One region of the Bacillus sp. EA-CB0995 genome, then DNA from elsewhere that is predicted to be linked to it. Evidence: predicted binding sites of a transcription regulator. Region 1 holds the regulator's gene; each other region holds the start of a gene.
What was found. The regulator Rex, encoded in region 1, represses fermentation and respiration genes when NADH is low (regulators of the CRP and FNR family bind a similar motif). The targets are predictions, from matches to a motif close to TTGTGAAATATTTCACAA.
Positions count from the first base shown of each region.

Region 1 (8,027 bases):
AGTATTTAGCTGATACAAATATAAATAAGGGTCATATTTAATACACTTCATTTGGTAATATTTTTATAAATTCACAAAAATACCCAAGGTTATTATACCTTGGGATTTCGCTTATTCTGTACATATCACTTCATAGCACTCTCTATTACTAAGGTTGTACTTCTTTCCATGTTTGCATAACGTTAGGCATACCTTTCTAATATCTTGGCAATAGCGTAAATAACTTTTAACATGAATGCTTTTGACTTCTTCAACATTCAAAATGCCATTATCGTGACAGTAGTCAATAAAACCACCTAAGAGAACCTTATAATTTTGAATATTTACCTTCGTTGTATTCCTAAACTTACGGTCTTCAAGAAATTCTTGGTACGCAAACTTTAAAAGCACAAAAAAGACTACCTCCTTTAATTAAGGAAGTAGTCTTCTTCTTACTAACTATTTATACATTGAACAGCTTCACAGAAAGGGCAGATTACATCATGCCGCCCATACCGCCCATACCGCCCATGCCCATGCCGCCCATGTCAGGCATTCCAGCAGCACCAGCTGGTTCTGGTTTGTCAGCAACAACTGCTTCAGTTGTTAAGAACATCGCTGCAACAGATGCTGCGTTTTGAAGAGCAGAACGAGTTACCTTCGTTGGATCTACGATACCAGACTCAAGCATGTTTACCCACTCGCCTGTTGCTGCGTTGAAACCAACGCCTACTTTTTCACCTTTTAAGCGTTCTACAACAACAGAGCCTTCTAGACCAGCGTTGATTGCGATTTGACGAACTGGCTCTTCTAATGCACGAAGTACGATGTTGATACCTGTTGCTACGTCGCCTTCAGCTGCAAGACCAGCTACTTTAGTATATACGTTCATAAGTGCAGTACCGCCACCTGCAACAATACCTTCTTCTACTGCTGCACGAGTTGAGTTAAGTGCATCTTCAATGCGAAGTTTGCGCTCTTTCAATTCAGTTTCAGTTGCTGCACCTACTTTAATTACAGCCACGCCGCCTGCTAGTTTAGCAAGACGCTCTTGTAATTTTTCACGATCGAATTCAGAAGTTGTTTCTTCTAACTGCGCACGGATTTGACCAATACGAGCTTCGATTTGTTCTGTATTTCCTACACCTTCAACAATTGTTGTATTTTCTTTCGTTACAACAATTTTGCTAGCACGTCCTAAAGATGCGATAGTCGCAGATTTTAGGTCGCGTCCTAATTCTTCTGTAATTACTTCACCGCCAGTTAAGATAGCGATATCTTCTAGCATCGCTTTACGACGATCACCGAAGCCAGGAGCTTTAACAGCTACTACGTTGAACGTACCACGAAGTTTATTTACTACTAATGTAGCTAACGCTTCGCCTTCTACGTCTTCAGAGATGATAAGAAGTGGTTTACCTTGTTGTACCACTTGCTCTAATACTGGTAAGATTTCTTGAATGCTAGAAACCTTTTTATCAGTAATTAAGATAAATGGGTTATCAAGAACTGCTTCCATTTTATCAGAATCAGTAATCATGTAAGGAGAAGCATATCCACGATCGAACTGCATACCTTCTACTACATCTAATTCTGTTGTGAAACCTTTAGATTCTTCTAATGTAATAACGCCGTCGTTACCAACACGCTCCATCGCTTCTGCAATTAATTGTCCTACTTCTTCGTCAGCAGCAGAAATAGCAGCTACTTGTGCGATAGAAGATTTACCTTCGATTGGTTTAGAGATTGTTTTTAATTCTTCAATTGCTGCTACAACAGCTTTTTCAATACCTTTACGAAGACCCATTGGGTTCGCACCAGCTGTTACGTTCTTTAAACCTTCACGAATCATCGCTTGTGCTAATACAGTTGCAGTTGTCGTTCCGTCACCAGCTACATCATTTGTTTTGCTAGCAACTTCTGCTACTAGTTTTGCACCCATGTTTTCAAATGCATCTTCTAATTCGATTTCTTTTGCAATTGTTACACCGTCATTTGTAATAAGCGGAGAACCGAATTTTTCTCAAGTACAACGTTACGACCTTTTGGTCCAAGCGTAACTTTTACTGCGTTTGCAAGAGTGTCGACACCGCGAAGCATCGAACGACGTGCTTCTTCACTAAATTTAATATCTTTTGCCATAATATTTGACCCCCTTGAATTTTTAAAGATTTATATAATTAACTGATAACTGCTAAAATGTCGCTTTCACGTAAAATTAAGTATTCTGCACCTTCGTATTTTACTTCAGTACCTGCATATTTTGAGAAGATAATACGATCGCCTACAGCTAACTCTAAAGCAACACGCTCACCATTTTCAAGCACACGACCAGTACCAACTGCCACTACCTTACCTTCTTGTGGTTTTTCTTTTGCAGTGTCTGGTAATACGATACCACTTGCTGTTTTTTCTTCTGCTTGAACAAGTTCAATTACAACGCGATCACCTAATGGCTTTAGCATGAACAATAACCTCCTCAATTTACTATGTAAATTTTATGTTTATTAGCACTCAAACACTTCGAGTGCTAACACACTTATTATAATAAAGAATCTCATTTTCTTTTGCAAGTGAAAAAACGTAATTTTTCGGAAAACTATTTTACATCCTCTTCAGTCTTTCCATAAGCTTCTCTTCTTTACCTGATGAGTAGCGTAATAATATAAATCCTTGGCTTCATGGAAGATCGGCACTGATAGAAGATTCTATTTGATATTCCATCGTTTTTCCCTCTTCTCCTATGTTACAATAAGAAGATGCCATAAGTTGTTTTCTCTATGGATAGAGCATTTTCCTTTTTCATTACAAAAAATTTAAAAAGGAGTTACGAAATTGAAGAGACAATACTGGTGGGTTGTTGTTACATATATTTTAATGCAATTATCAGGTGTAATTGGAGGGTGGCTCCTTTTAAAAAGCGGAATATACAACAATGGAAACAGGAGCTTTCAAGAAGAGGTTCAATTGGCAACTGCACATTGGGGAATAATTAGCTTCTTTGTCGCTCTTATCATTATCCTTCTGATATTACGCAACGATACACAATCAGAAAAATGGGATCGGGAAAGAACAAACATTCCCGCTACAATAGGATGGATTATTTTGGGGGTTTTTCTTGCTTTATTTGCCCAAGTAATTGCTGGCACAATTGAAACACAAATTTTTAAAGTTAAACCTGAATCTGAAAATACACAAAACATTATCGAGATTATAAAAGCTGCTCCATTATTTATGATTGTTTCTTCTATATTCGCTCCCATTCTTGAAGAAATTGTATTTAGAAAGATTCTATTTGGAACACTATATAAACGATATAACTTCTTTATCGCAGCAATTGTGAGTTCACTTATATTTGCTTTAATTCATTTTGACCCTACACATTTATTAGTGTATATTTCCATGGGGCTTGTTTTTTCATTTTTATATGTAAAAACAAAACGAATTATTGTACCTATTATGGCTCACGTTATGATGAATACAAATGTTATGTTAATTACATTTGTACTTCACCCATACATAGAAAAAGCTGAAAAATTGCAAGGATTCATCGGAGGATTTTAAACATGCGAACTTCACCATTTGTTATGGCAACTTTGTATTTTCTTCTTGGGTGTATTTTTACATACTTAGCAATTACAAGTGTTGAAGATACAATTTGGAACTTTTATACAATATTACTTGCTATAATGGCAACAGTTGATTTTAATTTGGCACTTCGCCTTCTTTTTTCTAAACCGAAAAAAGGTAGTATGAAGAAATAATAAGAACGCAGGGAATTCCTGCGTTTTTATTGTGGGTAATTTTTTAAAAAGTACACAAGCGTTTGTAATTCTACCGCTAAATCGATATGATGAATTCGAATATGTTCTAATATATTTAACCTAGCAGGTGTAAAGTTTAAAACACCTTGTATACCAGTATGCGATAAGCGATCTGCTACAGCTTGTGCAACAGAAGCAGGTACTGTTAATATTGCCACTTTTATATCATCGGATAATTTCTCTTCTAATTCATCCAGGTGATATACTGGAATTCCTCCGATTTCTTTTCCAACTTTCTCTTCATCAACGTCAAATGCCATCTCAATTTTTGTATTATTATTTTTCGTAAAATTGTAATGTAAGAAAGCTGTCCCTAAATTACCTACCCCTATTAGTGCTACACGCGTTACATCATCTTGATCAAGTGTTTCGCGGAAAAACGACAATAAATAATTTACGTTATAGCCGTATCCCTTTTTCCCTAATGCCCCAAAGTATGAAAAATCTCTTCGAATCGTCGCCGAATCCACTTTCACCGCTTCACTTAATTCTGCAGATGATACGCGTTGCTTACCAGATAACGATAAGTTTTGGATAAATCGATAGTATAGAGGCAATCTTTTGGCAGTCGCCTGCGGAATTTTAGGCTGCTCCATGCAACCCCTCCTCTCTTCCTATCTGTTCAAGTGATTGAAACATGTACGGAAGTTTAGCATTGAAAGTTTTCCCTGTATAATAGAGAGAGAACTTCTCTATTATGTTCAACTATACACTATTTTTAGTATGATTGAGAAATATAATCATGGCAAAGTTAAGAAATTATTTGAGGTGAAAACATTGATTCTACTACAAGTGAATAACCTTTCCAAGTTATACGCCGCTGAAGTGATTCTTTCAAACATTAAGTTAGAGGTACAGACGCGTGATCGCATTGCACTTGTCGGCCGTAACGGCGCTGGAAAGTCTACATTATTAAAGATTATTGCGGGAGAACTATCCCATGACAGCGGAGAAATTATTAAACCGAAAGATGTATCTATCGGTTACTTAGCACAGCACACTGGTCTTGAAACATCATTAACCATTTGGGATGAAATGCTAACGGTATTTCTCGACTTGCAACGCATGGAGAAAGAACTCCGAAGGCTAGAACAAGAAATGGGGAAAGAAGAAAATTTCACAAATGTCACTGTACACGAAAGATTGTTAGCAGAGTATGATCGCCTGCAATTAGATTATAAAAATAAAGGCGGCTACCAATACGAAGCTGATATTCGCTCTGTTTTAAGCGGACTTGGCTTTCCTTCTGAGACACACGGAACTACAATCTCCACTTTAAGTGGTGGGCAAAAAACTCGTTTAGCTCTTGGCAAATTATTACTAACAAAACCAGATTTGCTTATTTTGGATGAGCCAACCAACCATCTAGATATCGATACATTAACGTGGCTGGAACAATATTTACAAGGCTATCCTGGTGCTATTTTAATCGTTTCACACGATCGATACTTTCTAGATAAACTCGTAACACAGGTGTATGAAATCTCTAATAAACAAAGTCGAAAATACACGGGGAACTACAGTAAGTATTTAGAACTTAAAGCATCGCTATACGAACAAGAAATGAAGCGTTATGAGAAACAGCAAGAAGAAGTCACAAAGTTACAAGACTTCATTCAAAAAAATATCGCCCGCGCTTCCACAACAAAACGGGCACAAAGTCGCCAAAAACAATTAAATCGTATGGAGCTTATGACAAAACCACTCGGTGATACAAAATCTGCTTCTTTCCACTTTGATATCGATAGGCAAAGTGGCAATGATGTACTACAAGTAAAAAATATCACAATTGGTTATAATAACGAGCCAATCATTGAGCACATTCATTTCCAATTAACGAGAGGTGATAGTGTTGCACTTGTAGGTCCAAATGGAATCGGAAAATCCACTTTATTAAAATCTCTTGTGGATAAACTTCGTCCTTTAAACGGCAGTTTTTCATTCGGCTCTAACGTTTCTATTGGATATTATGACCAAGAACAAGCAAACTTAACATCATCAAAACGCGTATTAGATGAACTTTGGGATGATTACCCGCTGCAACCAGAAAAAGAAATCCGCACAGTACTTGGAAACTTTTTATTTTCTGGTGATGATGTTTTAAAGCCAGTCTCTTCTTTAAGTGGTGGACAAAAAGCACGTTTAGCTCTTGCAAAACTGATGATGCAAAAATCAAATGTGCTTATTTTAGATGAACCGACAAACCATTTAGACTTAAGTAGTAAAGAAATATTAGAAAATGCTCTTATTGATTTTCCAGGAACTATTTTATTTGTTTCTCATGACCGCTATTTCATTAATCGCATCACCACAAAAGTTATTGAATTGTCAACAGATGGGGCAGAGGAATATCTAGGCGATTACGATTATTATATAGAAAAGAAAAATGAAATGTTAGAGCGGGCAGAACTTGAAGAACAAGAAACGAATAAACCTGTACAAAAACAAGTGGCGCAAGAAAAATTAAATTATATTGAAGAAAAAGAACGTAAAAAGCAAGAGCGCCAACGTACGCGTAGAATTGAGGAATTAGAAGAAAACATTGCTGCAATGGAAGAGCAAATCGCTACATTAGAAGAACAACTTTGTCTGCCTGAAGTATATGCTGATTACGAAAGAGCAAGTGATATTACAGCAGAAAAACAAACACTACAAGAGCAATTAGAAGCATGTATGGAAGAATGGGAAGAATTACAAATATAAAAAATAAAAAGGTCAGCAGTTACGCTGACCTTTTTATTTATCCACAGTGTTATTCACATATTCAATTTCATATTATCAAGATAAATATTAATTTCCCCACATTATCCACAAATAAAATAATATTTATCCACAGGTTATACTCACAAAAAAACCTATATTATCAACAGATAATATAGGTTTTATCCACAGGTTGTGGTTAATTATGTGTATAAAGTGAAACTTTCATCTGTGGCCCCACTAACATTTAACTAAACTTCTCTTCTTTACCGAAGGCGAAAAATCTACTCTCTCATTAAACGCGGAATAACTATGATTCAATATCCAAGCCAGGATTTGCATTTAATGCTAATGTTGCCCTCTTTCCTTGCTCATATGCAATCGTACCAGCTGCAGCAATCATAGCAGCGTTATCTGTGCATAAAGATAACGGTGGAATAATAAGCTCTATATCGTTTTTATTTGCAAACTCCTCTTCTAGTCGAGCCCGCAATCCTTTATTTGCCGCAACTCCTCCAGCAAGAAGCACTTGCTTCACGCCATACTCCTCCGCTGCTCGTACTGTTTTTGTTACTAACACATCAATTACACTTGCCTGAAAACTTGCAGCTAAATCTTCAGGTGTTAGTTCCTCTCCGCGCTGCTTAGCGTTATGCACAGTGTTAATAACTGCGGATTTTAAACCACTAAAACTAAAATCATAAGAATCTGGTTCAAGCCATGCACGAGGCAGATCGATTGTCGGCTCTCCTTCATGGGCAAGACGATCAATGTGCGGTCCACCTGGATATGGCAATGATAACGTACGTGCCACCTTGTCGTATGCCTCTCCTGCAGCATCATCTCTTGTTTCGCCAATTACTTCAAATGAACCATGCTCTTTCATATAAACAAGCTCTGTATGTCCACCAGATACAACGAGAGACAATAATGGAAACTGCAGTTCTTGTACTAAGCGATTTGCATAAATATGACCAGCAATATGATGCACGCCAACCAACGGGATACCATGTGCAAAAGCTACCGCTTTTGCTGCATTCACACCAATTAACAATGCCCCAACAAGGCCTGGCCCCTCTGTAGCAGCAATTGCATCAATATCTTCAAACGTAATTTGCGCTTCTTTTAACGCTTCTTCTAATACAACCGTTATTTGTTCCACATGGTGACGAGATGCAATTTCCGGAACAACCCCACCAAAACGTTTATGACTTTCAATTTGCGAAGCTACAATGTTCGCTAAAATTTCTCGTCCATTTTTCACAACTGCTACAGCTGTTTCATCACAGCTTGTTTCAATACCCAGTATAATTGTATCTTTTTTCATCATAAGTTCACCCACATTACAAGACCATCTTCATAATTGTCTGTATAGTATCTTTTGCGAATTCCGCCATTTTGAAAACCAAATTTCCGATATAACTTTTTTGCAACTTCATTTGAAACACGCACTTCAAGTGTCATCGTATTTGCTCCAAGAGCTCTCGCTTTGTTCATTACTTCTTGTAATAACACTTCTCCGAG
Region 1 covers NZ_CP169269.1:17,828-25,854, forward strand. Annotated here, with positions in the region: partial or broken gene ACEWFJ_RS00065 (YheC/YheD family endospore coat-associated protein) at 1-41, shown strand, start outside; partial or broken gene groL (chaperonin GroEL) at 476-2,121, opposite strand; gene groES (co-chaperone GroES) at 2,160-2,444, opposite strand; gene ACEWFJ_RS00080 (CPBP family intramembrane glutamic endopeptidase) at 2,815-3,543, shown strand; gene ACEWFJ_RS00085 (YdiK family protein) at 3,546-3,743, shown strand; gene ACEWFJ_RS00090 (redox-sensing transcriptional repressor Rex) at 3,770-4,399, opposite strand; gene ACEWFJ_RS00095 (ABC-F family ATP-binding cassette domain-containing protein) at 4,581-6,506, shown strand; gene tsaD (tRNA (adenosine(37)-N6)-threonylcarbamoyltransferase complex transferase subunit TsaD) at 6,814-7,830, opposite strand; gene rimI (ribosomal protein S18-alanine N-acetyltransferase) at 7,830-8,027, opposite strand, start outside.

Region 2 (8,027 bases), 220 kb from region 1:
TGTGCCATCAAAGATTGCATTTGCTACGTCTGAAGCTTCTGCTCTTGTTGGTCTTGGGTTTCTTTGCATAGAATCCAGCATTTGCGTTGCTGTAATGACTGGTTTTCCGAGCAGATTACAGGTATGGATTAATTCTTTTTGGATAATCGGTACATATTCTGCTGGAATTTCAATGCCCATATCACCGCGGGCAACCATAATTCCATCCACAACTTCTACAATCTCTTTTATATTATCAATTCCTTCTTGATTTTCAATTTTTGCGATGACGCGAATATGTGAGGCATTATGCTTCGCTAATATGTCGCGTACTTCTAAAATATCAGCAGCTTTACGTACAAAGGAGATGGCGATGTAGTCAACATGTTGCTCTATTCCAAAAAGAATATCTTTTTTATCTTTTTCCGTAATACCAGGTAGGCGGATTTTTACATTCGGTACGTTCACACCTTTATGATCTTTAATTATCCCGCCATGTATAACTTTTGTTTGTAACTCACCATTTGCCTTTTCTATTACTTCTAGCTCTAATAATCCATCATCAAGTAATAGATGAGATCCTACTTCTACATCATCGTATAGACCTTCGTATGTGACGGAAAACTGTTTAGATGTTCCGAGTACTTTTTTCATTGAAACGGTAACAGTCGTACCTTCAAGCAGTTCTGCCTGTCCTCCTTCAAATTCATCGGTTCGAATTTTTGGTCCTTTAATATCTTGTAAGAGTGCAATATTTTTTTAGCTGCCGCTGCGGCTTTTCGTATTGTATTGATACGCGCTTGATGTTCTTCGTGTGTTCCGTGAGAAAAATTTAACCGAGACACATTCATTCCAGATTCTAGTAAAGAAAGTAATGTTTCGTATTGTTCACTTGCAGGTCCAATTGTGCAAACGATTTTTGTTTTTCGCATATAAAATTCCTCCTTTTTTAACCCACATATTAGCGGACAATAAATCCTCCTATTGTTGGAAGTTTCACTTTATTATGTTGGCAATTGTATGTGTACTTCATGTATAGGTATGTGATTTGTTTTATAGAAAATGTGTAGTTTATTTAGCACCAAAAGTGTTATTTCTGTATACGCTGATAAGTGTGAACAAGTTGTCCATATAACAAAATGTATATAGGGGGAAAGTCTAGTGTCTCTATTTAAAGATTATTGGCGTAAGTTTGCACATGTTGTCGATAGACAATTAGATTGCTTTTTATATAAGAAATTTATCCCTGTTATGGAAGAAAAAATATTTTCACCGCGGTTTGCACGGTATATAGAAATTTATACAAAAAAAGGTGTTGCAGAATACATTAAATCTCAGGAATTTCAAAACATTATTTGTTTTATTTTAAAAGAATGTAATGCTTCTCCATTTAAAGAAATTGCAGAACAATTGTTAGGAAAAGAGGTCGAAATTACTGTAACTGTTGGAGGTTTAACAGGTATCATTGCGCAAGTAGGAGATGACTTTTTAACATTACAAGAATTAACTGGAGCAACTATTTTATTACCATTTTCAAGTATTATTTCAATTCGTGAGGTATAGAGAAAGGGGGAAATAAAATGTCGTTTATTGATGCATTACGGTCTCATGTGGGACAACTTGCTCAAGTTGTAACTGTTAGAGAAATTGTAACAGGGAGTATTTTATCTGTAACAGATGGAGTAATTGTCATACGAACAGCTCCGTCCTATGGTCCACTAGAAGATGTTATTGTAAGAATTCCAGTTGTTTCATATGTTCGATTGTATAGTTAGGAGGAATAACATGCGCGTATCTGTTGTGATTCCAACACATAATGAAGCACAAACGATAGGTGGTGTGTTGGAAGAAGTAAAAAAGTACAACCTTATGAAATTATTGTTGTTGCGAATGGAGCGGATAAAGAGACTGTTCAAAACGAAGAAATGACGATTGCATCGGTTATTCAAGAAACACGTAAAATTGAGCCACTTGAAATTATCGTTGCTGTTAATGGATTAAATGATAAGACAGCGACAATTGCAAAGTAATGCGGGGCTACAACTATTATTTATGAAGAAACGCTTGGAAATGATGTGGGACGTTCTATAGGGGAGGGGATATCTTGCTATTTATTGATGGGGATTTTGCAATACCTGCAAAGGATTTATATCCTTTTGCAAAAGCGATTGCGGACGGACAAGACGTGGCGTTGAATGATTTAAATTATTATTTAGATTTACGAGCACCGTTACATCTTGTTACGGCACTAAAATATGCTTTAAACTTGGCTTGTAGCCGAAAAGATTTAGGTGTAGGTTCGCTGGTAGCCGTACCAAATGCATTTAGTAAGGTTTGTTTAGAATATATCGGATTTGATGCTTTCTTATTTCCATGTGTGGCACAGGTGAAGGCGATATTAGCAGGATTCTCTACCTCTTGTGGATTTAGACTAAATGAATCGAAGTCGGCCGAGTGAACATTTTGCAGTGGAGGGGCATGCCCCAGCTGTATTGAGGATTACATAGAGGGGATGTCATGTGTGATAGTAGAACTTGGCATTCGAGGTGGTTTTCATGATGGAGGACGTAAGAGAGAAACAGAATAAAAAAAGGTGTGCTAAAACAGGTACACCTTTTTTTATTCTGTTTTAAAAATACTATAACAGAATAGGAAGGAAGAGTATTACAGTTTAAAATGGATATGACTCTTATACCGCAGAAAAGGATTCTTTTATTAGAATACCCAAAAAAGAAATTAGTAAAAGGGGTTAATTCAATAAAGATTCCAATAACGTTTTCACTATGTCTATAGGAGTTTGCTCACTGTTTCACAAACATGTCACAACTTTAACGTTCATTTTTTCAAAAAAGTAGTATGCTAAGCACATAAGCTGTTATACAAAAAATCTTAGTCCTGTACTAATCAAAAAATGGAGGAGATTAGGATGACTCAAGTATTAGAAAATGTAAAAAACGCATGGGAAAGCTTTAAAGGTGAAAAGTGGAAAGCAGAGATTGATGTTCGCAATTTCATTTTAAATAATATAAACGTTTACCAGGGGGATGAATCCTTCTTAGCTGGAGCAACAGAAGCGACGAAACAACTTTGGGATCAAGTAATGGATTTAACAAAACAAGAACGTGACAATGGCGGAGTCCTTGACATGGATACGAAAATTGTTTCTTCTATTACATCACATGACCCAGGATATTTAAATAAAGATATTGAAAAAGTAGTTGGTGTCCAAACTGACAAGCCATTTAAGCGTTCATTACAACCATACGGTGGTATTCGTATGGCAGAGCAAGCTTGTGAATCTTATGGATATGAAATGGACAAAGAACTAAGCCGTATTTTCAGAGACTGGCGTAAAACGCATAACCAAGGTGTATTCGATGCTTATACTCCTGAAATGAGAGCAGCTCGTAAATCAGGCGTTATTACAGGTCTTCCAGATGCATATGGACGTGGGCGTATTATTGGTGATTATCGCCGCGTTGCATTGTACGGTGTAGATCGTTTAATCGAAGCGAAAAAAGTAGATTTGGATTTAACGGGCGGTGTAATGAGCGAAGATACAATGCGTTTACGCGAAGAATTATCTGAGCAAATTCGTGCACTTCAAGAATTAAAACAAATGGCAGCTTCTCACGGCTTTGATATTTCTAAGCCAGCAACAAATGCACAAGAAGCATTCCAATGGTTATATTTCGCTTATCTTGCAGCAATTAAAGAACAAAACGGTGCAGCAATGAGTCTTGGCCGTACGTCTACTTTCTTAGATATCTTTATTGAAAGAGATTTAGTAAACGGTACATTGACAGAAGAAGCGGCACAAGAAATTGTCGATCACTTTATTATGAAATTACGTCTTGTGAAATTTGCAAGAACACCTGATTATAATGAATTATTCTCTGGTGATCCAACTTGGGTAACAGAATCTATCGGTGGTATTGCACTTGATGGTCGTCCATTAGTAACGAAAAACTCATTCCGTTTCTTGCATACATTAGACAACTTAGGACCAGCTCCAGAACCAAACTTAACAGTTCTTTGGTCTAAACAATTACCAGAGAACTTTAAAAACTACTGTGCAAAAATGTCTATTAAAACATCTGCAATTCAATATGAAAATGATGACATTATGCGCCCAGAGTATGGCGATGATTACGGTATTGCTTGTTGTGTGTCTGCAATGAGAATCGGTAAGCAAATGCAGTTCTTCGGAGCTCGTGCAAACTTAGCTAAGACACTATTATATGCAATTAATGGCGGTAAAGATGAAAAATCAAAAGAACAAATTGGACCTGAATTTGCACCTATCACTTCTGAAGTATTAGATTACGAAGAAGTAATGCGTAAATTTGATATGACAATGGAATGGCTAGCAGGTTTATATTTAAATACATTAAATGTAATTCACTATATGCATGATAAATATAGCTATGAACGCATTGAAATGGCACTTCATGATACAGAGATTCTTCGTACAATGGCAACAGGTATTGCTGGATTATCTGTAGTAGCTGACTCTTTAAGTGCAATTAAATATGCGAAAGTAAAACCAATTCGTGATGAAAACGGAGTTGCAGTTGACTTTGAAATTGAAGGCGAGTTCCCTAAATACGGTAACAATGATGATCGTGTAGATGAAATTGCAGTCAATCTTGTAAAAACATTTATGAACAAACTTCGTAAACATAAAACATACCGTAATTCTGTTCATACAATGTCAATCTTAACGATTACTTCTAACGTTGTATACGGTAAGAAAACTGGTAATACTCCAGATGGTCGTCGTACTGGAGAACCATTTGCACCAGGGGCAAACCCAATGCATGGTCGTGATACAAAAGGTGCACTAGCATCATTATTATCTGTTGCGAAATTACCATATGAAGATGCACAAGATGGTATTTCTAATACATTCTCAATTATTCCAAAAGCACTTGGAAAAGAAGATGATGTACAAGTTCGCAACTTAGTATCTATGCTTGATGGATATGCAGTAAAAGAAGGACATCACTTAAATATTAACGTATTTAACCGTGAAACATTAATGGATGCAATGGAACATCCTGAAAAATATCCACAATTAACAATTCGTGTATCTGGTTATGCGGTTAACTTCATTAAATTAACTCGTGAACAACAAATTGACGTTATTAACCGTACAATGCACGAAAGTATGTAAGTAAAAGCTTTCCCTCTGTTCTCATGAAGACAGAGGGAGGCTGTTTCAATAGAGGGGAAGCAACATGGTAAAAGGAAGAATACATTCTGTAGAGTCTTGTGGTACTGTTGATGGCCCAGGAATTCGTTATGTCATATTTACACAAGGGTGTTTATTACGCTGTCAATATTGTCATAATGCGGATACGTGGGAGATTGGTAAAGGGAAAGAAATAACAGTTGAAGAAGTGATGCAGGATGTTACATGTTACCTTCCTTTTATAGAAGCTTCTGGCGGTGGTATTACAGTAAGTGGCGGCGAGCCTTTACTGCAGTTAGATTTTTTGATTGAGTTGTTTAAGAAATGTAAAGAGATCGGGATTCATACGACAATTGATTCTTCTGGAGGGTGCTATTCTGAAGATGAAGAATTCCAAAGAAAATTAGATATTTTGATGGAATATACAGATTTGGTATTACTTGACTTGAAACATATTGATTCGAAGAAACATCGCAAATTAACAGGAAAACCGAACGAACATATTTTACAATTTGCTCGTTATTTATCAGATAAAAAGAAATCAATTTGGGTGCGTCATGTACTTGTACCTGGAATTACAGACGGTACAGAGGACTTAGAAAATTTGGCAGCCTTTATCCAAAGTCTTGATAACGTACAAAAGGTAGAAGTCTTACCATATCATAAGTTAGGCGTTTATAAATGGGAGGCGTTAGGTCATAAATATCCTCTTGAAGGAGTAGAGCCTCCAACGGAAGAAAGCATTCAAAAAGCAAAGTATATTTTAGCAGCAGTCTAATCCAATTGTGGATTAGACTTTTTGCTTTCTGTTGACAAATAGTAGAGCAAAAATAAGGAAAAGAGTATACTAAGATTACATAATGTCTATTTTTGTAAAGAAACGATATGGATAAATTTACAAAAATGTAAAGGGAAAACGAAACAATAGAAAGAATTAAGAAATAATGTAATGCGTATCTTGGAGTATAGATAAAAGTCAAGTTATTGCGAAAGCAGTTATAGGAAAGTATAATGTTTAAGATATGAGCAGATGGGATTAAGGGGTCAATAACATATGCTTTGCATATCCACGACAGGTACAGATCCAACGAAAATTTGTTGGAATTCAAACATGCAAAATCATAAGGAAATTGTTTTTTATATTGTGACAGATGCAATATGAAAGACCGAAAAAGCTAGGAGTGGATTTGTTTGATAAAAAACCCCAAGGTTTTAATATTAACAGCACATTATGGTAACGGTCATATACAAGTGGCAAAAACATTAGAACAAACATTTCGTCAAAGAGGACTTGAGGATGTAATCGTATGCGATCTTTTTGGTGAATCGCACCCTGTTATAACAGACATTACAAAATATTTATATTTAAAAAGTTATACAATTGGGAAAGAGCTATACCGCTTATTTTATTATGGTGTTGAGAAAATTTACGATAAAAAAATTGCATCATGGTATGCCAATTTTGGTCGAAAACGTTTAAAAGCGATATTGCATGCTGAAAAACCCGATATTGTTATTAATACATTTCCAATCATTGCGGTGCCAGAGTTGAAAAAGCAAACAGATATTTCTATACCTGTTTATAATGTAGTTACCGATTTTTGCTTGCATAAAATATGGATTCACCGAGAAGTAGATCGTTATTTTGTTGCAACAGATTATGTGAAGGACATTATGATAAAGGTAGGCGTACCTGCTGAGCAAATTGTAGCAACAGGGATTCCGATTCGTAAAAATTTTGAAGCGGTCATCAATGTAGAAACATTGTATGATAAGTATGATTTGTCACGGGACAAAAAGATTCTACTTATTGTAGCAGGAGCGCATGGAGTGTTAGGAAATGTAAAAGAGTTATGCCAATCCTTTATGTCAGTTCCTAATCTGCAGGTAGCCGTAGTTTGTGGGAAAAATAAAGTATTGCAAGAGGACTTGCTGCAATTACAAGAAAGCAATCCAGATGCATTAAAAGTATTCGGTTATATAGAGAATATTGATGAATTGTTCCGTATTACCTCTTGTATGATTACAAAACCAGGAGGAATTACATTAAGTGAAGCAGCAGCTTTGCAAGTACCTGTCGTTTTATATAAACCAGTACCAGGGCAAGAAAATGAAAATGCGAAGTATTTTGAAAAACAAGGTGCAGCAATTGTTATTCGCGAAGATAATGAAATCTTTCCGAAAACGAAAGAATTATTACAAGATGATATGAAATTATTGCAAATGAAAGAAGCGATGAAACACATTTATCGTCCGGAACCAGCGTTTCATATTGTAGATTCTATTTTAAAAGAAAATCATGTACAAGTACATTCGCCGGTACACCCAACAGCCCTTGTGCAGTCTTTTACTTAATATAAGAACCTCTTTTCTATCTGAGTAGAAGGAGGTTTTTTTCGTTATTTCGTTTAAATAGATAGTAATATTAAAAAAGGGAGAAGAGGAATTGTTTGTAGACTATTTGACAAGCATACATAAAAATCAAAATTAAGGACTTTTAAATTTACTGTTATACCTATATTCAATCAAACGGAGATTATAACGTTCCCTTAGTAAAGACATCTTTAACTAGTAAAGATGTCTTTTTGATGTTCTTATTAAATCAAGCTACAGCTAATATAAAATTTAAGCTCTTCTAATTTTCATTGTGTAAGAGCTGAGTGGTTTTTGCTTTCTTTTTCTGTCCTTTTAAGAAAAACGATACAACGAGGGCAACAATTACCAAGGTTAACCCAAGCGTAAAGGCCCCTTGGAAGCCGGCTGTTAAGCCATTTAACTTTTCTGCTGGATCCATTGGATTTGCTGAGTTCTCCATATATTGAGTTGTGCCTGAAGACATTTTAGATATAAATAT
Region 2 covers NZ_CP169269.1:4,263,023-4,271,049, reverse strand. Annotated here, with positions in the region: partial or broken gene pyk (pyruvate kinase) at 1-911, opposite strand, end outside; gene ACEWFJ_RS21945 (DUF2642 domain-containing protein) at 1,141-1,542, shown strand; gene ACEWFJ_RS21940 (hypothetical protein) at 1,560-1,754, shown strand; gene ACEWFJ_RS21935 (hypothetical protein) at 1,765-1,908, shown strand; partial or broken gene ACEWFJ_RS21930 (glycosyl transferase) at 1,890-2,566, shown strand; gene pflB (formate C-acetyltransferase) at 2,906-5,155, shown strand; gene pflA (pyruvate formate-lyase-activating protein) at 5,220-5,951, shown strand; gene ACEWFJ_RS21915 (diglucosyl diacylglycerol synthase) at 6,365-7,528, shown strand; gene ACEWFJ_RS21910 (MDR family MFS transporter) at 7,809-8,027, opposite strand, start outside.
Region 2: the regulator Rex is predicted to act here: its motif matches at 2,777-2,794, upstream of pflB (formate C-acetyltransferase).

Region 3 (8,027 bases), 120 kb from region 1:
ACTTTTTGCACGACTCGATAAGACTACAGCTCCTTCTACTCCAATAAATACCCAAAGCGTTACAAGCATTGTACTCTTAACTTGACTTCCTACATCCGCCCAAGAAAAAGTAGCACTTTGTCCCCAGAATCCATCTAAGAAAATATCAATATGAAAAGCAAATATCCCTACAACAATAAATACAAAGACAGGTACTAACTTTGCTATTGTCGTTACTAAATTTACAAGTGCTGCTGATTGTACACCGCGTAAAATCAACATATGAACACACCATAGTAATATACTTGCTCCAATAATTGATGCTACATTTTGCCCCCCTTCAAAAACTGGAAAAAAATAACCTAGTGAAGCAAATAATAACGTACCGTAAGCTACATTTCCGAGCCAAGCGGATAGCCAGTATCCCCAAGCACTATTAAACCCCATAAAATTACCAAATCCAGCTTTTGCATAACTAAAAATTCCACCATCTAGATCTGGCCTTTTAACTGTTAAGTTTTGAAACGCTAATCCAAGTGAAACCATTCCGATACCTGTTATAATCCAACCAATAATAATTGCACCTGCACCTGCACCCTTTGCCATATCACTTGCTAGGTTAAATGCTCCGCCTCCGATCATGGAGCCTACCACAAGAGCGGTCAAAGTAAACAGTCCTAATTTCTTTTCTTCACCCATTACACTCACCTCTCTTTTATCAGATAGGAATAAACAACAGTAGTGAATGATTGTATATAAAGTGAAACTTCCATCAGTGGGGATTTGTCCATCCCTCACTGGCAGAAAGCTCTCACCAATAGCTGGATAAAGAAGGAGGAATCTCCTCCTTCTTTATTCCATATCTCCTAAAGTAGCTGCCATAACCGCTTTAATTGTATGCATTCTATTTTCCGCTTGATCAAATACTTTTGAATGCTTACTGCGGAATACTTCATCACTTACTTCCATTTCTTTTATGCCGTATTTTTCATATATTTCCTCTCCATACATTGTTTCCGCGTCATGAAACGCAGGTAAACAATGTAAGAAAATCATATTTTCATTCCCGGTCTTTTCAATCATTTTCATATTTACTTGATATGGTTTAAGAAGTTCAATACGTTCAGCAAATTTATCTTCTTCTCCCATAGATACCCATACATCTGTATAGATAACATCTGCACCTGCAACAGCTTCTTCCACGTTGCTCGTTACGATTACCCGGTCACTATATTTTTTAGCAGTATCAATGATTTCCTGTGCTGGGAATAATGATTCTGGAGTACAAATGCGTACTTCCATTCCTACCATCGAACCGCCAACTAACAAGCTATTCGCCACATTGTTACGTCCATCTCCGACGTAGACGAGCTTAACATCCTTTAATTTTCCGAGGTGTTCTTTTATTGTTAACAAATCTGCAAGTGTTTGTGTTGGATGCCACATGTCTGTTAAGCCATTCCATACTGGTACACCTGAATTGTTTGCTAGAGATTCTACTGTTGCATGTGCAAATCCACGGAACTCAATACCGTCAAACATACGTCCTAAAACTCTCGCTGTATCTTCAACAGATTCTTTTTTCCAAGCTGAATATCATTTTTACCTAGGTATTCAGGATTTGCGCCTAAATCCGTGCACGCTACCGTAAATGCACAACGTGTACGAGTTGAAGTTTTTTCAAATAAAAGGGCAACATTTTTGCCTTCTAAATAATGATGTGGGATACCATGTTTCTTTTTCTCTTTTAATTCTGCCGCTAAATCAATAAGATATAACAATTCTTCTTCTGTAAAATCTTTTTCAGCAAGAAAACTTCTTCCTTTTAAGTTTGGTTTTGTCATCATCATCATCATCATTCATCCCTACTTTCTCCTGTATTTATCCTAGATATCTTTTCGAACAATCGGCATACTCATGCAACGTGGACCCCCACGGCCGCGAGACAATTCCGAGCTTAATACTTCAACAACCTCTACACCATGTTCACGTAATAAAGCATTTGATACATAGTTGCGATCATATGTAACAACTACTCCCGGTGCAATTGCTAATGTATTAGATCCATCGTTCCATTGTTCACGAGCAGAAGCAATCGCATCTCCTCCTCCGCAAGGAATAAGAACCAATTCACTCAAACCTAATACTTCTTTTAAAGCCTGAGTTAAAGAAGTACGATGTGTGATTTTGAGAACTTCTTCACTCTCTCCTTTTTCCAAAATATAAATATTCATATTTCCTTTTGGACCTTGAATAGCTGGATGAATTGTAAATTTATCATAATCAACCATTGTAAATACTGTATCTAAATGCATAAATGCACGACATTTTGGAATCTCTATTGCTAGTACTTTCTTAATCTTATTTTGACGACTAAATAAATTTTTCGCCAAGCGTTCAATCGCTTTAGCCGATGATCTAGCAGATACGCCAATCGCAATTGTTTCTTCATTTAAGATAAGCTCGTCGCCGCCTTCAATTGGAAACTTATAATCACGATCTAACCAAACTGGTACATTGTGACTCGCAAAGCGTGGATGATGTTTAATGATATATTCCATAAACAATGATTCACGTCTCCGTGCTGGTTCTCTCATTTTGTTAATTGTTAAACCGCCACCTATACTAGCTGCTGGGTCACGAGTAAAATATAAATTTGGCATTGGATCTAAATAAAATGGGTAATGATCTTCCATTAATTCATACAGGTGGGTTTTTTTACTAGTTTCAATTTCGTTTTTACGTACGCCCCCCATAATTTTCTCAATCATTTCTTCATTTGAAAAGGAAAGTAAATATTCTTTTAAAGTCTGATATGCACCATTTACGTCAGCCTGTCCTTCTTTTAAAATACGATCAACAAATTCTTCACGAAGTTTTTTATCAACTAACGCCTCAGCTGCTAGTTTTTCTAAATAAAGAACTTCAACACCCCGATTGCGTAATGTTTGCGCAAAATAATCATGTTCTTTTTGAATAATTGGTAAATATGGAATATCGTCAAATAATAATTGTTGCAAATAATCTGGCGTTAAGTTTTCCACTTCTTTACCAGGACGTTTTAGTAAAACCGTTTGTAATTCTCCAATTTCTGAAGTAACATGTATCGGATGCTTCATTTGTTGTACCTCCTTTTAAATTCATTTGATGTCTTACAATTACATAATAAACAGAATGCACATATCGCTTTGTGAAAACGCCAACAATACTAGGTGAAATATTTCACAAATTATTTTGTAAAAAGTATAGCTAATCGTATTTTTATAAGATACTTCATCTCATAATTAAATAACTAGCTTTATATTATGTATATTAAATGTATAATAGCGTCCTATTTTATGTTAAAAATTTTTATTTCATATTAGCGGAAAGTAATTGTTCTACCTCAAAATTCAGCAAACACAAAGAAGTTAAATTAGGAAAATCCCGATTGATGAGAACTCATAATTAATAACAATAAAACCGCTCCATTAATTAAAATTTTACTGTTTCATTTTATAAAAATAAAAAAGACTGTTCTAATTTGCATTAGAAACAGCCTTCTCATTTACATAATCAAATTCAATCTACCTTTTAGAATCTCCCTATCTGCTTTTGATCGAGAAATTACAAGACATGTATCATTCCCACATATACATCCTATTTTTTCTTTCCAGTCTAAAGAATCAAATAAAACACCGATAATATGAGCATTTCCAGGCAGAGTTTTTATAATAATCAGTTGTTCTATATAATCGATTTTTACAACAACCTCTCTTATTTTTTTCTTTAGCTGTATATCTGCTCGCTGGTTCTCTTCTGTAAAAATCTTATATATTACCAGCCCTTTTGAAGAGGCTACCTTTACTAAATTTAATTCATGAATATCTCGAGAAATAGTTGCTTGTGTAACAAATACATCACGGTGCTCTAACAACTCTACCAATTTTTCTTGTGTATCTATTTCATTCTCTCTCACCAATTGTTTAATTAGTTGTTGTCTTTTCTCTTTTTTCATGAAAGACACTCCTTCTAATATTATAGCTTTATTATATCTTGCTATAATTTCCTTCTGAAAGAGACAAAGATAAATGTTGCGGAAACGTTCATATTTTTACTTTTTATAACAATTTTTTCTATAATTTATAAAAAAGAGAGCCAATTATATTGGCTCCCATTGAAATCGCTGCTGCTAATCCAAGCCCTACTATTTTTTTTATATCAATTAATCTCCTTTTAACTTTTCTATTCAACTTTATTTCAAAAAAATATTTTTATAGTTTTCGTTTTCTTTAACTACAGCAGTAACCTGTTCTTTTTTGATGGCCTTCCTGCCTAATTTCATTCTATCCAACAAAAAGCGCAATCACTATCGAGTTACATTCCAATAACATTGCACTTCTGTAAGCAAGATATGACCATCATAATGTCTTTCGTTTTCCTCAAAGCATTCCACCGCTTACAAAAAAATAAAAAGGAAGAATGATACATCGCTCTTCCTTCTATATGTTGTTATCTATATTTTTTATCATAAATAGATATATCAATTTTTAAAATAAATAATTAAATTTTGAAGTAAATACTTATTTCTCTCAATGACACTGTGTAATATACGACCAGTTATAATCCCCTTAAATTTTTAACGAAAAATAAAGGAATATGACAATTTATGACTAATTACCAAGAACAAGGTATTTTTATACACCTGGATTTCATTGGAGGGAGATGCATGATACAGGTTCAAAATCTGACAAAATCTTTTGGTTCTTTAAGCGTGCTCAAAAACGTCAATTTACACGTGCAAGAAAAAGAAGTTGTCGTCTTAATTGGTGCAAGCGGTTCAGGGAAAAGTACATTACTGCGTTGCTTAAATTTCTTAGAGCTGTATGATGATGGAGAAATTTCGATACAGGGTGAACAAATCCATCCAAAACGTACAAATCTAAACAAAGTTCGAGAAGATGTCGGCATGGTTTTTCAACATTTTAATTTATTTCCTCATATGACCTCACTAGAAAACATCATTGAAGCTCCTATTCACGTCAAGAAGTTAGACAAAACAAAAGCAACAAGCATTGCCTACGAATTGTTAGGAAAAGTCGGATTGCAAGATAAGGCTAACGTAACACCCGATCTTTTATCAGGTGGCCAAAAACAACGAGTTGCTATTGCAAGAGCACTCGCAATGAATCCGAAAATTATGCTATTTGACGAACCTACCTCAGCTCTCGATCCTGAACTCGTCGGAGAAGTACTACAAGTTATGAAAGACCTCGCAAAAGAAGGTATGACGATGATTATCGTCACGCATGAAATGGGATTTGCCCGTGATGTAGCTGACCGCATCATTTTTATGGATGACGGACAAATCGTAGAGGATGCACCTCCAGAACAGTTTTTCACCGCTCCGTCAAATAAACGCGCACAGCAATTTTTACGAAACATTATATAAACATTGGAGGAGTCTTTATGAAACGACATATGCTTAAAGTAATAGCAGCGATTGCATTATGTGCTTCTTTAGTATTAAGTGCCTGTAGTAAAGAAAGTAGCACTACATCAGCAGATGGAAAGCAAGAATTTCGCTATGCAATGAGTGGTTTATATAAGCCGTTTAACTATAAAGAAAACGGCAAGCTTGTCGGCTTTGACGTCGAAATTGGTGAGGCACTTGCTAAAAAAATGAATATGAAGGCTGTTCCTGTAACAAATCCTTGGGAAACACTCATACAAGGTCTGCAAGCAAAAAAATATGATGTAATTCTAGGAAGTATGGCCATTACAGAAGATCGTCTCAAAGCAGTTAATTTTACGAATCCATATTATCGCTCTGGGGCACAAATTTTCGTTACAAAAAATAACACATCAATCTCCTCCGCTGAAGATTTAAAAGGGAAAAAAGTAGGTGTCGTAAAAGCAAGTACATTCAAAACACTTGTTGCCAAGCAGACAGATCAAATTACAGAATACGATAGCGACATTACAGCTCTTATGGATTTAGAACCAGGACGAATTGATGCTGTTGTCACAGATCAAATGGTAGGTCTTCGTATGATGAAAGAAGGAAAATCAAATATAAAAGATGCTGGTAAACCATTATCTCTTGATGAAATGGCCATTGCAGTTCGCAAAGATGATAAAGAATTAATGGAAAAATTAAATAAAGCATTAGATGAAATCATTCAAGATGGTACGTATGAAAAAATCAGTAAAAAGTGGTTTGGTCGTAACATTCTAGGTGAGAAAGCAGAATAGATTTTTTGTGCATAAGTAGTGCCCCGCACCTTTCATTGGGGCATTGCTATCATATTCGTAAAATGAAAATCAACTCATATAGAGGTGATACTAATGATCGATATTTTCATATCTACATATCCAACGTTCCTAAAAGCAATTGTTCTGACACTACAATTAACAATAACTTCCTTATTACTTGGATGCCTAGTTGGACTATTATTTGCTTTTTTTCGTATTTCAAATAGTAAACTCTTAAATGGAATTGCGCATGTATACATTGCTATTATTCGTGGTATACCGTTAGTTGTACAAATTATGATTCTCTATTTTGGAATTACATCTGTTATTGTATTATCACCTTTTTGGGCTGGCGCTATTGCCCTTGCTATTCATAACGGTGCCTATATTACTGAAATTTTCAGAGGATCCATTCAGTCTGTGGACCGCGGCCAACTCGAAGCAGCCCGCTCTTTAGGAATGACATATCCATTAGCAATGCGACGTATTATTTTGCCTCAAGCATTTCGTTTATCTATTCCGCCACTTGGTAATCAGTTCATTATCGGCTTAAAAGATTCTTCTCTCGTTGCCTATGTAGGAATGTCTGAGCTATGGGGATCCGGGCTTTCTGAAGCTGCTGCAAACTTTCAGCAACTTGAAACATATATTGTCGTCAGCATCTATTACCTTGCACTCGTTCTTCTATTTACGTACTTCGTTCATCTTCTTGAAAAACGATTAGCACGGAAAAATATGAATCACACACAACCCGCTAAACAAAAAGAAATCCCTATGTAAAAAGCACGAACTCTTCATGAGTTCGTGCTTTTATCATTATTATATAAACATAGTTGATTCTAATAACAACATATATTTTAGCCGTTTTTTACATTTTTTACTTCTTTTACTTCTTTTATATTTTCCTCACGAAATTCAATATTCGCAGGATCTAATCCATTCCCTAAAGAGCCATATAAATGCGCTTTATGCGGATCAATTAACTCGCTACCTTGGTGGTACACACGCGGTGTATTCCAAAGTGTAGCTAATGCTTTCCCCATCGGCATTTCATGATAGCGCTCTGGCCACATTTCTTTAATTTTCTCTTTTACTAATGGATAGTATTTTGAGCTCATACCTGGGAACAAGTGGTGTTCTGTATGATATGAGAAATTAAAATGTAATACGTCTACCCAGCGCGGCACTGTTACTGATAAACAGTTAGCAAGTGGATCATTTACAGGAACAATCGGGTTCAAACGGTGATTTGTTGCGATATATCCCATTACAATAGCGTTTGCAATTAATAATGGAATAACATAAGCAAAAAACCATTTTGCAGGACCCATAATAAACAATAAACTAATCCACACTGTCCATGGTAAAAGAAGCTGGAACCATACAGATTTTTTATTCTCTGGTTTAAATTCCTTTATAAAAAGAGCGAACATACGAGACGAATGCACTGTAAATTGAAGCGTTAACGATAGAAAGCTAAAGAAAGAACGAACATGCAACGGCATGCGATATACCCAACGTAAAAATTTGCTTTTCTTAAACTTCTCCATCGTTGGCCACGCATCCGGATCATTCTCCTCATGCTGTGTATGCACATGGTGAGTCAAATTGTGCCACTTTCTCCACAACTTTGGTCCAGTTGATAGTGGCAGAAACGCAATTGCTCCAAGAAAATCTCGCAGCCAAGCTTTTCTTACTACTGTACCATGTAAAATTTCATGTCCAAGAAATCCCATAGATGCAAAACATAATCCTAGAACGATTGCAATTCCAAGATTAGCCCACACGTTCAAATCTAATAAACCAATTGTCAA
Region 3 covers NZ_CP169269.1:4,367,234-4,375,260, forward strand. Annotated here, with positions in the region: gene arcD (arginine-ornithine antiporter) at 1-678, opposite strand, end outside; partial or broken gene argF (ornithine carbamoyltransferase) at 832-1,829, opposite strand; gene arcA (arginine deiminase) at 1,866-3,098, opposite strand; gene argR (arginine repressor) at 3,527-3,976, opposite strand; partial or broken gene ACEWFJ_RS22420 (BBE domain-containing protein) at 4,366-4,431, shown strand; gene ACEWFJ_RS22425 (amino acid ABC transporter ATP-binding protein) at 4,688-5,410, shown strand; gene ACEWFJ_RS22430 (ABC transporter substrate-binding protein) at 5,428-6,213, shown strand; gene ACEWFJ_RS22435 (amino acid ABC transporter permease) at 6,307-6,993, shown strand; gene desB (Delta(10) desaturase DesB) at 7,071-8,027, opposite strand, start outside.
Region 3: the regulator Rex is predicted to act here: its motif matches at 3,190-3,207, upstream of arcA (arginine deiminase).